4 regions of the Arthrobacter sp. YC-RL1 genome follow, and region 1 is predicted to be linked to each of the others. Evidence: riboswitches for the same ligand, from Rfam matches in the RefSeq annotation. Region 1 holds a riboswitch; each other region holds the start of a gene.
The links. Region 1 has a riboswitch for S-adenosylmethionine ahead of ATC04_RS03675 (OsmC family protein). Riboswitches for the same ligand answer to the same signal wherever they lie in the genome.
Positions count from the first base shown of each region.

Region 2: it holds a riboswitch for S-adenosylmethionine, as region 1 does, so the genes downstream of both, ATC04_RS16670 (ABC transporter substrate-binding protein) here and ATC04_RS03675 (OsmC family protein) in region 1, are expected to answer to the same signal.
Region 3: it holds a riboswitch for S-adenosylmethionine, as region 1 does, so the genes downstream of both, ATC04_RS15220 (hypothetical protein) here and ATC04_RS03675 (OsmC family protein) in region 1, are expected to answer to the same signal.
Region 4: it holds a riboswitch for S-adenosylmethionine, as region 1 does, so the genes downstream of both, ATC04_RS14655 (aminotransferase class I/II-fold pyridoxal phosphate-dependent enzyme) here and ATC04_RS03675 (OsmC family protein) in region 1, are expected to answer to the same signal.

Region 1 covers NZ_CP013297.1:793,159-796,684, reverse strand. Annotated here, with positions in the region: gene ATC04_RS03680 (DEAD/DEAH box helicase) at 1-1,337, opposite strand, end outside; SAM riboswitch class IV at 1,487-1,608, shown strand; gene ATC04_RS03675 (OsmC family protein) at 1,640-2,191, shown strand; gene ATC04_RS19205 (cytochrome P450) at 2,601-3,008, shown strand; gene ATC04_RS03665 (hypothetical protein) at 3,085-3,526, shown strand, end outside.
Region 2 covers NZ_CP013297.1:3,622,057-3,625,582, reverse strand. Annotated here, with positions in the region: gene ATC04_RS16680 (SDR family oxidoreductase) at 1-200, opposite strand, end outside; gene ATC04_RS16675 (biliverdin-producing heme oxygenase) at 295-963, opposite strand; SAM riboswitch class I at 1,375-1,466, shown strand; gene ATC04_RS16670 (ABC transporter substrate-binding protein) at 1,588-3,222, shown strand; gene ATC04_RS16665 (ABC transporter permease) at 3,234-3,526, shown strand, end outside.
Region 3 covers NZ_CP013297.1:3,304,255-3,307,780, reverse strand. Annotated here, with positions in the region: gene ATC04_RS15230 (LOG family protein) at 1-237, shown strand, start outside; gene ATC04_RS15225 (VIT1/CCC1 transporter family protein) at 307-1,410, opposite strand; gene ATC04_RS15220 (hypothetical protein) at 1,466-1,732, opposite strand; SAM riboswitch class IV at 1,748-1,861, opposite strand; gene ATC04_RS15215 (DinB family protein) at 1,936-2,535, opposite strand; gene ATC04_RS15210 (helix-turn-helix domain-containing protein) at 2,737-3,300, shown strand; gene ATC04_RS15205 (hypothetical protein) at 3,449-3,526, shown strand, end outside.
Region 4 covers NZ_CP013297.1:3,166,343-3,169,868, forward strand. Annotated here, with positions in the region: gene ATC04_RS14650 (cystathionine gamma-synthase) at 1-587, opposite strand, end outside; gene ATC04_RS14655 (aminotransferase class I/II-fold pyridoxal phosphate-dependent enzyme) at 584-1,900, opposite strand; SAM riboswitch class I at 2,041-2,131, opposite strand; gene ATC04_RS14660 (LysR family transcriptional regulator) at 2,353-3,294, opposite strand; gene ATC04_RS14665 (putative oxygenase MesX) at 3,417-3,526, shown strand, end outside.

The sequences.
Region 1 (3,526 bases):
CTCTTGGAGAGTTCTTGTTCTGGGAAGACACCGTTCTTGGTCGTCTGGCCCAGTGGTTGGTCCCCGCCGAGCTTGTCGTTCACCGAGCTGATGATCTCGCGTTCAACCGACTTCTGGCGTGGCGATTTGGGCGGATATTTCCACGCAAAGCTCATGGTCAAACCAGTTCCAGTTTCAGTCAGCTGAAGCTGGAGCACCGGGCGTGCCGGCTGGGGAACCCTGTAGCTGGCATCTTCGCTGCGCACCGGTGCCACCTGCCGAAGGGAGTTCAGGTACCCACTTTCGAAGTCCTCGATGTCTTTGGTCGGAACCATCATTGCGCCGGCGCTGATGAGATCCCTCAGCTCCGGCCCTACCGCGTCTTCCAGCGGTGCCAGTGAAAGATTTTTCGCCTTGTCCAGCGGTTTGTCGGCAAAGGCAATCATGGACGGCGGGTTGCCCAATGCCAAGACGTTATCCGTTTCGCCGTTCGGACCGCGGAAAATGCCTTCAATGGTCAGGCCGCTGTCGTTTCGCCGCAAGTCGAGAAAGGCTGAACCGGAAAGATCCGCAAAAGACACCTCGCTGCGGTTGCTGGCGTTGCCGTTGACAATGTGAATTCCGGTTTCATGGATCAGGTCGAAGGCTTCGCGCAGGTCTTTTCCGGGCAAGTTGTTCAGGATGATCCAGTCGGTCGCATCCCAGACATGGCCATATTGGTCATGCTGGGATCGTTCGTTGAGCATGACCAATTCGTTGGCGGCGCGGCGCTGCTCCTTGGCGAACCTGTCGTCAAATGGCAGCTTACGCCAAGATACTCCGGTCTGGACCCAGGGGCTGCGGGTTCCCCTGCGGGCCGGACGCGCGTTGAGGTTCAAGGTCGGCCGGCCAAATCGAGTGGCGGGGATGACTTTGAGGATCAGTCCCAGTGGTTCCTCTTCAAGGTCGTTTTCGTGCTCAGCACCGGCAGGCACCTGCGGAAGCAGCCGCTTCAGGGTCCGTTCCCATTGCGGAGCCTGCGGAGCTTTCCAGGTGTCTTCTGCCCTGACTACATCCGAAACTGCGAAGCCGCCGCTGCCGATCTGGGTTGCTTCCACGAGCAACGCTGCGACATCCGCGCAGGAATATTCTTCCGGATGCGCATCGCAACGGCTGCTGAAGCTGATGCTCGTGCCCTCGATGGAAAGCTGGACCACGACGAAGGCCCGGAGAACCCAGCCGGAAACGATCGAACGACCGGGCATCTGCCGACGGTCTGAAATGGTCACCTGCCCGGAATTGGCCATCAGCCACCCTTGGCTGTACTCGCCTTCGGTGACCAGGGTTTGAGCGGCGACGGGGGTCAGCTGGTATTCCATGCTCACAACTTCTCGGGTAGGAGGCCGCGCCGTAACTGCGCGGAGTTCGTGATCAATTCTATCGACGCAATGGACAGTTCTTCCTGTGACGAAACATGAAGAAAGCTATTTACCAACCACGAAGAAACCCGGTAGAAAAGTAACTACTGAATCACGAGTTCTAACCACACAAGCCCTGGCTGGTTGGACGGCAACCCTATTCGCGTCATTGTGCGGGGTGCTCCAGGTGATGATTCGACGGACCTGAAAGACAGATTCGTAAGCGATGGCGCCCCTTGCGCCAGAAAGGGGATCAATTCCTCATGTCTACCGCAGCTTCCACCCTTTCCGTTGCCGAAGACCGCTCCGTCCGCCTGCAGCAGGCTGGCACCGGCTGGGGCGAACGCATCTCCACCGCCCCGGACAGCGCCAAGCTGACCTTCACCGTCCAGGGCGAGGGCTTTGGCTCGGTGGCCAGCAACATCGTCTCCGGCAAGCACACCTTCACCGTGGACGAGCCAGCGGCACTGGGCGGCGATGACCTGGCAGCAAGCCCTGTCGAATATGCGCTCGGTGCCCTGATTTCCTGCCAGGTGGTTGTCTACCGCCTGTACGCCGAGCGTCTAAACATTCAGGTTGACGACGTCAAGATCGTGGCCAACGGGAATTTAGATGTACGCGGCCTGTTCGGCATCGACAAGTCGATCCGCCCCGGCTTCACCTCGGTGGATCTCGATGTGCAGATCACCGGCCCGGAAACCGCGGAGCGCTACGATGAACTGCGCCAGGCAGTCGACGCCCACTGCCCGGTTCTGGATCTGTTCGCCAATCCGGTGCCGGTGAGCACAAAGATCTCGCTGGTTTCCAACAACTAGCTGATCAGCATGGCGTTGCCCGCTTCACGGGCGACGCCATGCTTTACACAGAGCCTTGTTTCCACGGCGTGGCACTCATAGGCTGACTGCGAAGGCTAAGGACCGGAAGAAGCTGCCATGTCTGCGCCGAAAATTGTCCAGTGGGACCCAAGGATCCCGAGGCGTCTCGGCAGTGTTGCGACCGGAGAGCAGAACCGCACGGCCATGAAGCAAAACGCCATCGAGATCGGCGGCTACATCCCGCTGAGGAACTGGCGCTGTGCTGGGGAAACGCGTCAAAGGATCTGACCACCTGTCTGATGAATGAGTGGGTCTACGACCGCAAGATGACCGATGAAGGAACTGGTCAGCCTGCTGAGCAATTGGACAGTAAGCGAACTAACCACAATTTCGACCAGACTCGGCATCCCTGCGAGTCTGCTTCACGCCTGGTCGATGCCGTTACCGACGGATACTGTGCTCCCCTGCACCGCTAGTTTCCGACCGGCTGGTCGCTATAAAGGATGTAGAGATTTCCAGGGTACGTATTCCTGCCGGCAAACGTGTGAGCACCATGGGGGCGTCGGCCAACCGCGACGAAAGCGCTTTCGGAGATCCCGACGACATCCTCCTCGACCGGCATCCGAGCCTGAACTCGCTTTACGGGGCAGGGATCCACAACTGCCCCGGTGCGCCCCTGGCACGGCTGGAACTGCGGGTATTGATCGAAGAACTGATCTTGCGCGTCCACCGGCTGGTGTCCATCGAGAACGATCCGCCGGTCCGCGCCCACTTCCCCGGCAGTGGATTCAGCAAGCTTCCGCTGATCATCTGGTAGTTGGTCGCCAATTTGTCGGAAGAACCGGATAGATTCTAGTCAACAATTAGCTCATCGCACCGGGGGTCCTGACCTAATGACCGACTACCGCTCTTTCGACCGCACACAACTGATTTCCCGCTACGGCCAGTTGACGTCACCCGAGCAGGCTTGGGCCTGCATGGATATGACTCGTCAGGAACTAATCGACATGATTCACCAGCATGAGCCATTCGAGGAACAGCCTAGGCCCCATTTCCCGCCAAACGCGCTGCTGAACCGCCAGCGCAACGAAATCGGTGCCGAGATGCCCTTCACGCTGGGATCCGAAAAGAAGTTGTACTTCTGCTGGGAGCCTGACGCGATCGGTGCCGCAGCCTACCTCGATGTGTCCAGGATGGATCAACGCGTCTGGAATATCGGGGAAGAAATTTCGGCAGGCACCATGGTACTTACCGTCCTTGCCACGACGCCGCCGTTGGTTATGGCATTGGAAACTGTGAATTCATTAGAAGGGCGAACCTATGATGTCCGCCGTG
Region 2 (3,526 bases), 2.8 Mb from region 1:
CCTTCGAGGGCCGCGACGAGCGTGTGCGCCGCGTTGTAGTCGGCGACGCGGGTCTCCACGCCCTTGGCTGCCAAGGCGGCGAGTTTCTGCGGGGACCTGCCGAGCGCGACCAGGCTGCCCGCTGGGGCGCCCCGGGATAACAGCGCATCGATAACGAGGGTGCCGAGTTTTCCGGTAGCTCCGGCGACTGCGATCTTCATGAGTTTCCTCCGTTGACGGTTACCGTTGCCAACGACGTGCCGGCCGAAGGCATTCCCGCGGCCGGTGGCAGGTCGGTGCAGAACGTCCGAAAACCTAGGATGCGGCGCTCAGCTCGCTGGCGCTTGCCTTCAGCAGGTCCTCGAAGATCGCTTTGTTCCACTGGAACCCGCGCTTCGCCTCGTCGAGCACCGCTTCGGCATGCGAGGTGTTCGCCCCGAAAACATCGAGTTTGTCGCGGTAGGAATCCTTGTAGATTTTTGGCTTGTCGATGGCCTCGAACTTCCACATGTTCAATGCTTCATCGGAAATGGAATAGTGGCGGGATACGAGCTTTCCGATGGCTAGGCCGCCGGACAGGTCTCCCAGGTAGCGCAGGTAGTGGTGGGCGACGAGGCGCGCCGGTTCCGCCGCCGAGGCGCGGATTGCCGCAACGTAGGCCTCGGTGGCCGGCAACGCCGCTGGGATCTCCTTCAACCCGTGGGCCGGCAGCAGGACATCCAGGTCTTTTGCAATCTGCCCACTGCGTTCAAGTGCCGCGTCGAAGATTTCGCGAAGTTCCGGATCCGCGGCAAGCACCCGGACTTCTTCTTCCAACGCACCGTAGATGTAGTGGTACTGGGCAATCAGCAACATGTAGTCGCGTGCCGAGCGTTCCCCGCCCATCAACTTGGTGATGAAGTCGTTGGATTCTGCGGCGTGGTGATCTTCCTGGGTGACGCTGCGAAGCCGGGCGGAAAACTGTGTTGCGTCGGTGGCGCTCATGTTGCCCGTCTTTCTTAGCGCGATTGGAATGGCGAAATTTTTTACTAAGCTAACCTAATTTCCGGTTTCAATCGAGGGTTGTTCCATTCTGCAGGAGACGGTGATTTCCGTGTTCACCGGACGGCGGACGCATCGGCTTGGGAAGGGCGGGCCGTGGTCGCTGATATCGCGATTTTGTCCAACTAGCTCCTTCATCCATGGAGCCGCAACAGATCTTGCTTCCTGGTGCCGAGTCAAGAATTTGTCAGAGCTGTCGACAAGAATCGTCACAAGACGCTTTGTGACGTGCAAAATGACTCGTTTCAAGAGCGTTGATAACCGTTGCTGGGTTTCATGACGTTTTACTTACGTCACGCTTGGTCATATTCAACTCCGTGTTCGACACTGAAATTGTTCAAGAAATTGGACACCACACCATCCAGAGCGACTGAGAGACCTGGCTCGTTGACGTCGCAGCAACCACCCGACATCGGGAGCGGTGCTAAGGCCAGGACCGATGGAGATTGCTAGATTTCGCAACGGTCCTTTAAGGGGAGATCTCTGCCTTCCCTCGAACTCGCTACAAGCGGATCGTTGAACATCAGGCGTAATCCTCGGGTCCAACACCGAGAGGAACACACGAAGATGCGTACTTCGCACCTGAGCTTGAAAGCAGCGGCCCTTGTCACCGTCCTAGGCCTGACGCTGACTGCCTGCGGCGGAAACTCGACAACTGCCGCCCCAGCGGAAGGCGCCCCGACCGCCTCCGGCGAACCGGTTGAAGGCGGCACCTTCACCTTCGCCGAGGTCACCCCGATCAACAACTGGCAGACCCAGGCAGCGCGCTTCTACGAGAAGGCCAACGTGCTGAACTCGGTCCTTGACCGCCTGACCTACTTCGACGTTGAATCCGGCAAGCTGGTGGGCTGGATTGCCAAGGATTTCAAAGCGAACAAGGAGCAGACGGAATTCACCTTCACCATTCGCGACGGAGTGACTTTTTCGGATGGATCCGCGCTTAATGCCGAAGCGGTTAAGCTGAATCTTGACGCGCTGGGTCTGGGCATCAAAGATGCACAGATCGCTCCAAACGTGGACTTCGGCGCCTACAAGTCGGCCGAGGTCGTGGGGGAGAACCAGGTAAAGGTGACGCTGAAGCGTCCCGACGCCAACTTCCTGCGCGCTACTTCTTCGGTCGCCGCAGGCCTGGTCTCCCCGAAGACCTTGAAGCTGGACAATGCAGGCCAGTCAGCCATCGCCAAGATCGTCGGTTCCGGCCCGTTTGTCTTCGAATCGGAAAAGCCGGACGAAGAAGTGGTGTTCACCAGCCGCGATGACTACGCCTGGGCCCCGGAAACCGCCCCGAACCAGGGCGACGCATACCTTGACTCCCTCGTGGTCAAGTACCTGCCTGAAGTCGCAAGCCGCGCCGGCGCCGCCCAGTCGGGCCAGGTCGACCTGGTCCGAGGTCTGCAGCCGGTGGACGAGCAGGTACTGGCAGCCAACGGCGGCCAGGTCTTCGCCGCGCAGGGAGTGGACCTGACCACGAACCAGGCAGCAGTGCGCATCGGCTCCGGCAAGCTGGCGGACGCCAAGGTCCGCCAGGCGCTGCAGGTCGGAATCGACCGCCAAGCCATCAAGGACACCGTGCTGTCCGACAGCTACGTCGTGGCGGGATCGATCTTGAACCACAAGGCCCCGGGTTTCGTCGACCTGTCCTCTGAAATCGCCTACAACCCGGAGAAATCAAAGCAGCTCCTGGACGAAGCAGGCTGGAAGGTCGGCGCCGACGGCATCCGTGAGAAGGACGGCGAAAAGCTGGAAATCACGGTGGCCACCTCGAACAACTCGGTTGTCATCAAGCCGGCCTTCGAATTGATCGAGCAGCAGTGGCGCGACCTTGGCGTGAAGCTGGTCAACCGCGCGGCCGACAACACCTTCCTGGTCAACGCACTGGTCGACGACAAGGTCGAATTCTTCGGCACCCGCCAGTTCGCCCTCGGCGGCCTCGGCCCGGTGTACGCGCCGGCCAACAATACCCAGACCCTGAACTCCGACGAGGAACTGAACAAGCTCTTCGCCAAGGAACAGGCGGCAACCAGCGAAGAAGAGCATCTGAAGCTGGTCGAAGAAGAACAGCGTGCACTGGTGCTGGACAAGGCCCTGACGCTCGTACTGTGGGACGAGGTCCAGGTTTACGGCGCGAACAAGTCAGCCCACGTCGAGTTCACCTCCGGTACCGCCCCGATCTTCCAGGGCGCTTGGAAGAGCGAAGGCTAGGAGTCGAAGCCATGGGCGGATACATTGCCAAGCGCGTAGGCCAGGCCCTGCTGGTGATCTGGCTTGCCTACACCGCGGTATTCATCGCAGTTCAGTCGCTTCCCAACGACCCGGTGACGATTTTCCTGAACTCGGACTCGGCAGCTGATCCGGCGACTATCGCGCAGATGAAGGAGTACTACGGGTACGACCAACCGGTCATTGTCCAGTACTTCTCCCAGCTACTCGGTCTGCTGCGCGGAGATCTGGGATACTCCCTGTCCAGCGGCTCTGAAGTATCCGCCCGCATCGGCGAAGTCGCCGG
Region 3 (3,526 bases), 2.5 Mb from region 1:
GTGCAGGAAATCTTCCAGGACGCCTGCGAGAACTATTACGCCACCGGGGCCAGGGTGGTGCCGCTGGTGTTGGTCGGCCGCGAGCATTGGACCCGCACACTGCCGGCTTGGCAGCTGCTCAAGGCGCTGGCCGCCGAGCAGATCATGGAGGACAAGATCGCTCTGGTCGATTCGGTGGCCGAAGCGGTGGAATTCATCGGCGGCATGCAGTCGCTGCGCCGGCGCACCAGATTCTGAGAACGGCAACGGCCGCCGCCTGGTGAAGCAGGCGGCGGCCGTGGGAATGGCTCATCGAGCCGGCGGGGCTCAGGCCACGTTGGTGCCGAACAGCAAGCCGAGGCAGTAGGTGACTGCGGCGGCGCCCCAGCCGATGGCCAGCTGGCGCAGGCCGCGCTTCATCGGCGAGGCCCCGGACAGCAGCCCTACAATGCCGCCGGTGATCATCAGCGCGGCGCCGACCAGCAGCACCGAGGTGATGATCGCAGCCAGGCCTGACATGCCGAAGATGTAGGGAAGGATCGGGATGACCGCTCCGGAGGCGAACAGGCAGAAGGAGGTCGCCGCGGCGCCGGTGGCCGAGCCCAGTTCCTCGTGCTCGTTCGCCAGCTCTTCGGCCCGGGCTTCCGGGTTCAGCGAGAAGGACGGGTTGCAGTCGCAGGTGAACAGGCCCATGCGTTCTGCAGCGCGGTGCTCGGCATCCTCGTCGGTCATGCCGCGGGCCTTGTAGATGAGCACCAGTTCGTTGGCGTCCAAATCCAGGTCAGGGGCGGCGGTGAGCGTCACCTGAGTGGGACGCGAAGCCGTGAGCAGCTCGCGCTGCGAACGCACGGAGACGTATTCGCCGGCGGCCATGGACAGCGCGCCGGCCAGCAGGCCGGCGATGCCGGAGAACAGCACCAGTCCGGAGGAAACACCGGTCGCTCCGATGCCCATGACCAGGGCCAGGTTGGAGACCAGGCCGTCGTTGGCGCCGAAGACCGCGGCGCGGAAGTTGCCCGACAGCTGCGCGCGGCCCGCGGTGGCCAGGGCGCGGACGACTTCCTCGTGGACCTGCTCGTCGGCGGCCATCTGCGGCGACGCGTCGGCATCGGTCGCGTAGGGGGTGCTGCTTTCGGCCCGCTGCGCCAGCGCGAGCACGAACACCGAGCCGAAGCTCAGGGCGAGGAAACGCAGGAAGCTGCGACGCAGCGAGGGACGCACCGGGCGGGCATGCGCCCCGAGCTTGGTGCGCCAGTATTCCTCATGGCGTTCTTCCGCCGCGGCCAGTCCCAGCAGGATCTGCTTTTCCTGTCCGGTCTTCTTCTGGGCCAGCGCGCGGTAGATGGCGCCTTCGGCGACCTCGTCCGCAACGTACTTGCGCCAGCGGCGGATCTGGGCGGGGGTGGGCTCAGTCGTGGGGCTGTGTGACATCACGAGGATGACTCTCCTACGGCTTGGGATTTCTCAACGAAACCCGGGATTCTGTTCAGCCTCTCAGTTTAGCCAGCGAGATGGTGCCGGGGAATTTGGCAAGCCTAAAAGCAAGGCTGCGCCCATCGGGCTGCCCGGCGGACGCCACGAACACCACCAGCTCGCCGGCCGCGGGATCGAAGACCGGGCGCCGGGAGGAACGGGTGATCAGCCGCTCAAGGTGCGCCGGGTCTGAAACGTAGCGGGTGTACCAGCGGTCCTGCACGGTGAACTGCACCTGTCCGGTCTGCAGATCGATGATGGGGAGGACGGAAAATGCCATGACACGACAACTCTCGCTGAGCTCTTGCCCGCGCATCGGTCGATGCCCGGACCGCTTCTTCATCCGAACCACCCATGAACCTGGGGTTGGTGCGCGGCCAGTCGGAGCTTGGCGCCGCGTCTCGTGAAGCAACAGTGTCGATGCTACCGCCGCAATATTAAGTCGTGAAGTTTCATTCCGTAATATGAACTCCGCGCGAAGCGCTAGTCGGAGCCGCGCCTGGACTGCGCGGTCTGCTGCAGCCGGTCGCGCTGGTCCTGCCATTGCCGGGGTGTGTAGTCCGGCAGGTTCGGCGCTTCCGCGCGCAGCCCGACCTGGCCGTCCAGGAGCTCGCGGACGATGTCCAGATGGCCTGCATGGCGCGAGGTCTCTGCGATCATGTGCACCATGAGATGTTCCAGGGTGGTGTGCCGGTGGCGGACCCACCAGGGGACTTCGGCCGGGGAGGCGAGCTCCAGCTGGTCGAACCCGGCCTCGGCGAAGGCGATGGCCCGCTGGTAGAGCTCGATGACCTGCTGCGCGCTGGCATCGGCTGGCGGAATGAAATCCGCCTGCGGGTCGTCGATGTCCAGCAGCTGCTGGACGTAGGAGTCGTTGACCGGCCGATTGAGGCACGCACCGAAGTAGCCGTACTCGGTGATCGCCAGGTGGTGCACGACGCCCAGCACGTGCGTGCCGGTGGGGGTCATGGGTTGGCGGGCCAGCTCCTCGCCGAGCTGCCGGCTTTTGAAGATGACTGCCTGCCGCGCGTCGTTCAGGTATTCGCGCAGCCTGGCCGCGGTGCTGTTCGGGGTGTCGTCCATGGACCGAGTGTAGGTGCAGGCCACGGTTCGGGGAACCCGCTTCAGGAAATGGGAAGCCACCGAAGCCAAGGTGTCATATTCTTCCGCTCCGGTTGGCCGGAAGTTGCGTATTGGTAAACTGGGGACGCAGAGCGGCCGGCAGAAGTACACTCCCGCGGTCGCTGCCTATCCTTCGAGTGAACAGGTCCAGGTGCCCCACGGATGAAAGCTCTGCCCGTCGAACCCTCAGGCTCGTCAATCAACATCGGAGCACGGCTGCGCGGCGTCCGCCAGCAGCAGCACATGACGATCGACCAGGTCGCCGAGCTTTCCGGGTTGACCAAGGGGTTTCTTTCCCGCGTCGAACGCGACTTGACCAGTCCGTCGGTCTCCACGCTGCTCAAGCTCTGCGAGGTGCTGGGGATCGAGGTCGGGACCCTGTTCGAAGTACCGGACACGACTTTGGTGCGACTGGGGGATGCGCCGCGCATCTCGCTGGGAGGCTCGGGCATCACCGAGAAGCTGGTCACCCCGCGCGGCGAAAAGCGCGTCCAGGTCATTCGCGCCGAAGTGGAACCCCGGGGCAAGGGGGAGAGCGAACTGTATTCGGTGGATTGCGAGCTCGAAGTGCTGCACGTGGCCTCCGGGGTGTTCACGCTGGTGCTGCCCGAACGGGTGGTCGAGCTCGCTGCGGGGGACACCATGACCTTTCCGGGGCGGGAACCGCACAGCTGGGAAAACCCCGGCGATGAACCTGCCGTGGTGCTCTGGACCCTGATTCTCTGAGTCTGTGCAGTGGCTCCCGGTGTGGTGTGACTCCCCGGACAGAGCCTGCCGCGAAGAGGCGCCGCGTTCACGGCTGGCCACTGCACCGCGTATTCTTGGAATAGTGCCCGCCGACGCATGCAGGCTAGTGAAGACAGGAAGGAGTGCAATGGCGACTGGTAAATCCACCGGAAGCGCGGAGTCCAAACCGCACGAATTGCGCTCCATCAGCTGGTGGGCTTCGGCC
Region 4 (3,526 bases), 2.4 Mb from region 1:
GTCGAGTGCACCACCGCGTGCGCGCCGAATTCCAGCGGACGCTGCAGGTACGGGGTGGCGAAGGTGTTGTCCACGACTAGCAGCGCGCCGGCTTCCGCGGCCACGGAGGCCCAGCCTGCCAGATCAGCGATGCCCAGCAGCGGGTTGGAGGGGGTTTCCACCCACAGCAGCGCGGTGTTCGGGCGCAGCGCTGCGCGCACCGCATCGAGGTTGGTGATGTCCACGGCGCTGGCGGTGATGCCCCACTTGTGGTGCAGGCGGGTGATCAGCCGGTTGGTGCCGCCGTAGCCGTCGGCGCCCAGCACGATGTGGTCGCCCGGGGCGAGCAGCGCCCGCAGCAGCGCGTCTTCCGCCGCGATCCCGGAGGCGAAGGAGAAGCCTGCGGCTCCGCCTTCCAAAGCGGTGAGCTGGGTTTCGAACCCGTTGCGGGTCGGGTTGGATCCGCGGGAGTACTCGTGGCCCGCGCGCAGCACGTTGATGCCGTCCTGGATGAAGGTGCTGGTCTGGTAGATCGGAGGGATCACCGCACCGGTGTGCGGATCCTTTTCCTGGCCGGCGTGCACCGCCAGCGTGTTGAAGCCGCTCATGCGAAGCTCTCCTCTCGGGTGGCGGCCTGGGCCGCATTCAGCGCGCGGTCCAGGTCGCGGATCAAGTCTGCGGGGTCTTCCAGTCCTACCGAGATCCGCAGCACCGCGCGGTTCAGGCCCGCGTCGGCCAGCTGCGCTTCGGAGAGCCGGCAGTGGGTCATGGTGGCAGGGTGGGCGATCATGGTGCGGGTGTCGCCGATGTTGGCGGCCAGCACAATCACCTCCAGGCTGTCGATGAACGCGGAGACCAGGGCCTCGTCGTGCAGTTCCACCGCCAGCACGCTGCCGGTGCCGCGCGGGAAGAAGCGTTTGGCCCGCTCAAAGTGCGGGTGCCCGGGCCGGCTGGGGTGGTGCACCTGCGCCACCGCGGGGTGCGCCTGCAGGAAGTTTGCCAACAGCAGCAGGTTCTGCTGCGCCGCGGCGGTGCGCACGGACAGCGTCTCGATGCCTGTCAGGATGCCATGGGCGCTGGCCGCCGGCAGGGTCGGGCCCAAGTCATGCAGGAACTTGGAACGCACCAGCATGGAATAGGCTCCGGCCCCGTAGCGTTCGAGCAGCGAGGTGCCGGCGTAGCGGGCCCGCGGCGCGGCGACCTGCGCCCAGCGGACCGGGTCCGAGAAGTCGAAGGTCCCGGAGTCCACGACCACGCCGCCGAGCACCTGGCCGTGGCCGGCCAGGGCCTTGGTGGCCGAATGCACCACGATGTCCGCGCCGTGCAGCAGCGGCCGGAAGTTTGCAGGGGTGGCCAGTGTGTTGTCCACGACCACCGGGATGTTGTGGCGGTGGGCGATCTCGCTGAGCGCCGGCAAATCCGGCAGCGTGGACAGCGGGTTGGTGACCGATTCAAGGAAAAACGCGCGGGTGTCTTCCTCGATGGCGGCCTCCCATGCCGCCGGGTCATCCGGGTCCACGAAGCTGATGCGGATGCCGAAGTCGTTGAATGAATCGGTGAGCAGGTCCACGGTGCCGCCGTACAGCTGGCTGGAGGCGATGATGTGCTTGGGTCCCTGGGTTAGCGCCAGCAGCGCCAGCGCCACGGCAGCCTGGCCGGTGGCGGTGGCCACCGCGTTGGCTCCGGCTTCCAATGCGGCGGCGCGCTGCTCGAAGACCGACACCGTGGGGTTCCCGGTGCGCGAATAGGTGAAGCCCGACTGGCGCAGCGCGAACTTCTCCACCGCATCGGCGTGCGAGGGAAATTCGTAGGCCGCGGAGGAATACAGCGGCACGGTCAGCGGTCGGTAGTCCCCGCTCGGGGTGTATCCGGCGTGGATCGCCGCGGTTGACTGCTGTGCGAGGTCTCGTGGCTGGGCCATGGCAGTACTCCTTCTCGTTGTGTAGTCCACGAGAGAGTGCACCGAACACGGTGCCGCGCACCGCCGGTGCCAGGCCGATTGCCGGCCTGGACATCACGGTACGAGGCACAGCGCCGCGGTTTATAACGCGGCTCGGAGCTGCTCCATCGTTCCTGGCATTAGCACCTTTCGGTTTCCCGATGGTTGCTGCGACGTCGACGAGCCAGATCTCTTAGTCGCTCTAGATGGGTAAGTAGTTCCATGGTTGGCCACCGGTGCCGGCAGGCGCAAGCGGGGGCGCGGCCGGCGCTTAATGCAGTGCCGCGGCCCGTCATATGTCGCGGTTTCGTCATGCTGGGCCATGCCCCGTATGGCCCATGTGACGCGCTAAATGGGGCAAAAACCCCTGAATTCCGGGAATTATGGGCTTATATGTGTCGCGTGAGGACGAATTGAAGACTCACTATGACGTTTCAGCCCAGCAAGTGAACGCCGAACTCGGAGACCACCGAGCGTACTTCCTCAAGGTAGCGCTGGGCCTGTTCGGTCAGCGGGATCGCAGCGTGGTCGATCCAGCCGATCTCGATCCGCTCGTCGATATCCAGCGGGATGGCAACGATGGACGGGTCCAGCTCGTCGCTGATGATGCCGGTGGAGATCGTGTACCCGCCTAGGCCGATCATGAGGTTGAAGATGGTCGCGCGGTCCGAGACCCTGATCTCGCGCTTGCTGGAGAGGGTGGAGAGGATTTCCTCGGCGAAGTAGAACGAGTTGTTCGCGCCCTGGTCGAAGGTCAGCCGGGGCAGGTCCTCGAGGTCCTCCAGGGTGGCGCGCCGGCGGGATGCCAGCGGGTTGGTGCGCGAGATGAAGATGTGCGGATCTGCAAGGAACAGCGGGTGGAACACCAGCCGGGATTCGCGCAGCAGCTTGTCGATGACCTTGCGGTTGAAGTCGTTGCGGTAGAGGATACCTATTTCGCTGCGCAGCGTGCGCACGTCCTCGATGATCTCCTCAGTGCGGGTCTCGCGCAGCGAGAACTCGTACTCCTCGGCCCCGCTGGCCTGGACCATGCGCACGAACGCATCCACGGAGAACGAGTAGTGCTGGGTCGAAATGCCCAGCAGGCGGCGGGAAGGCGGGCGGCCCAGGTAGCGATGCTCCAGCAGCTGCACCTGTTCGAGCACCTGGCGGGCATAGCCCAGGAATTCAGCGCCCTCGACGGTGAGCGTCACGCCCTTGGCTGAACGCACCAGCAGCGTGCGCCCCAGGCGTGCTTCGAGCTCCTTCATCGCGGCAGACATGCTCGGCTGGGCCACGTAGAGCAGGTCAGCGGCCGCGGAGATCGAGCCCTCGGTCGCGACCGTGGTGAAGTAGCGAAGCTGTTGCAGCGTCAAGCCGCTTGCCTTTTGAACCATAGGCTGAGTCTATATCAATCCATAGTTAGCCCCAGTTACCCGATATCGAAAAAGGCCCTGCATGATTGAGGCATCCACTTGATTCAGGCCTGTCCAGGCCCATGAGCAACAGATTGGCCGCCATGGCAGACGCATTGACCTTCAGCATTTCCAGCACCGATTTCAACCAGGACTACACTCCAGCCGAGAGTTCGCGCATCACCACGAATTTCGCGAATCTGGCCCGCGGCGA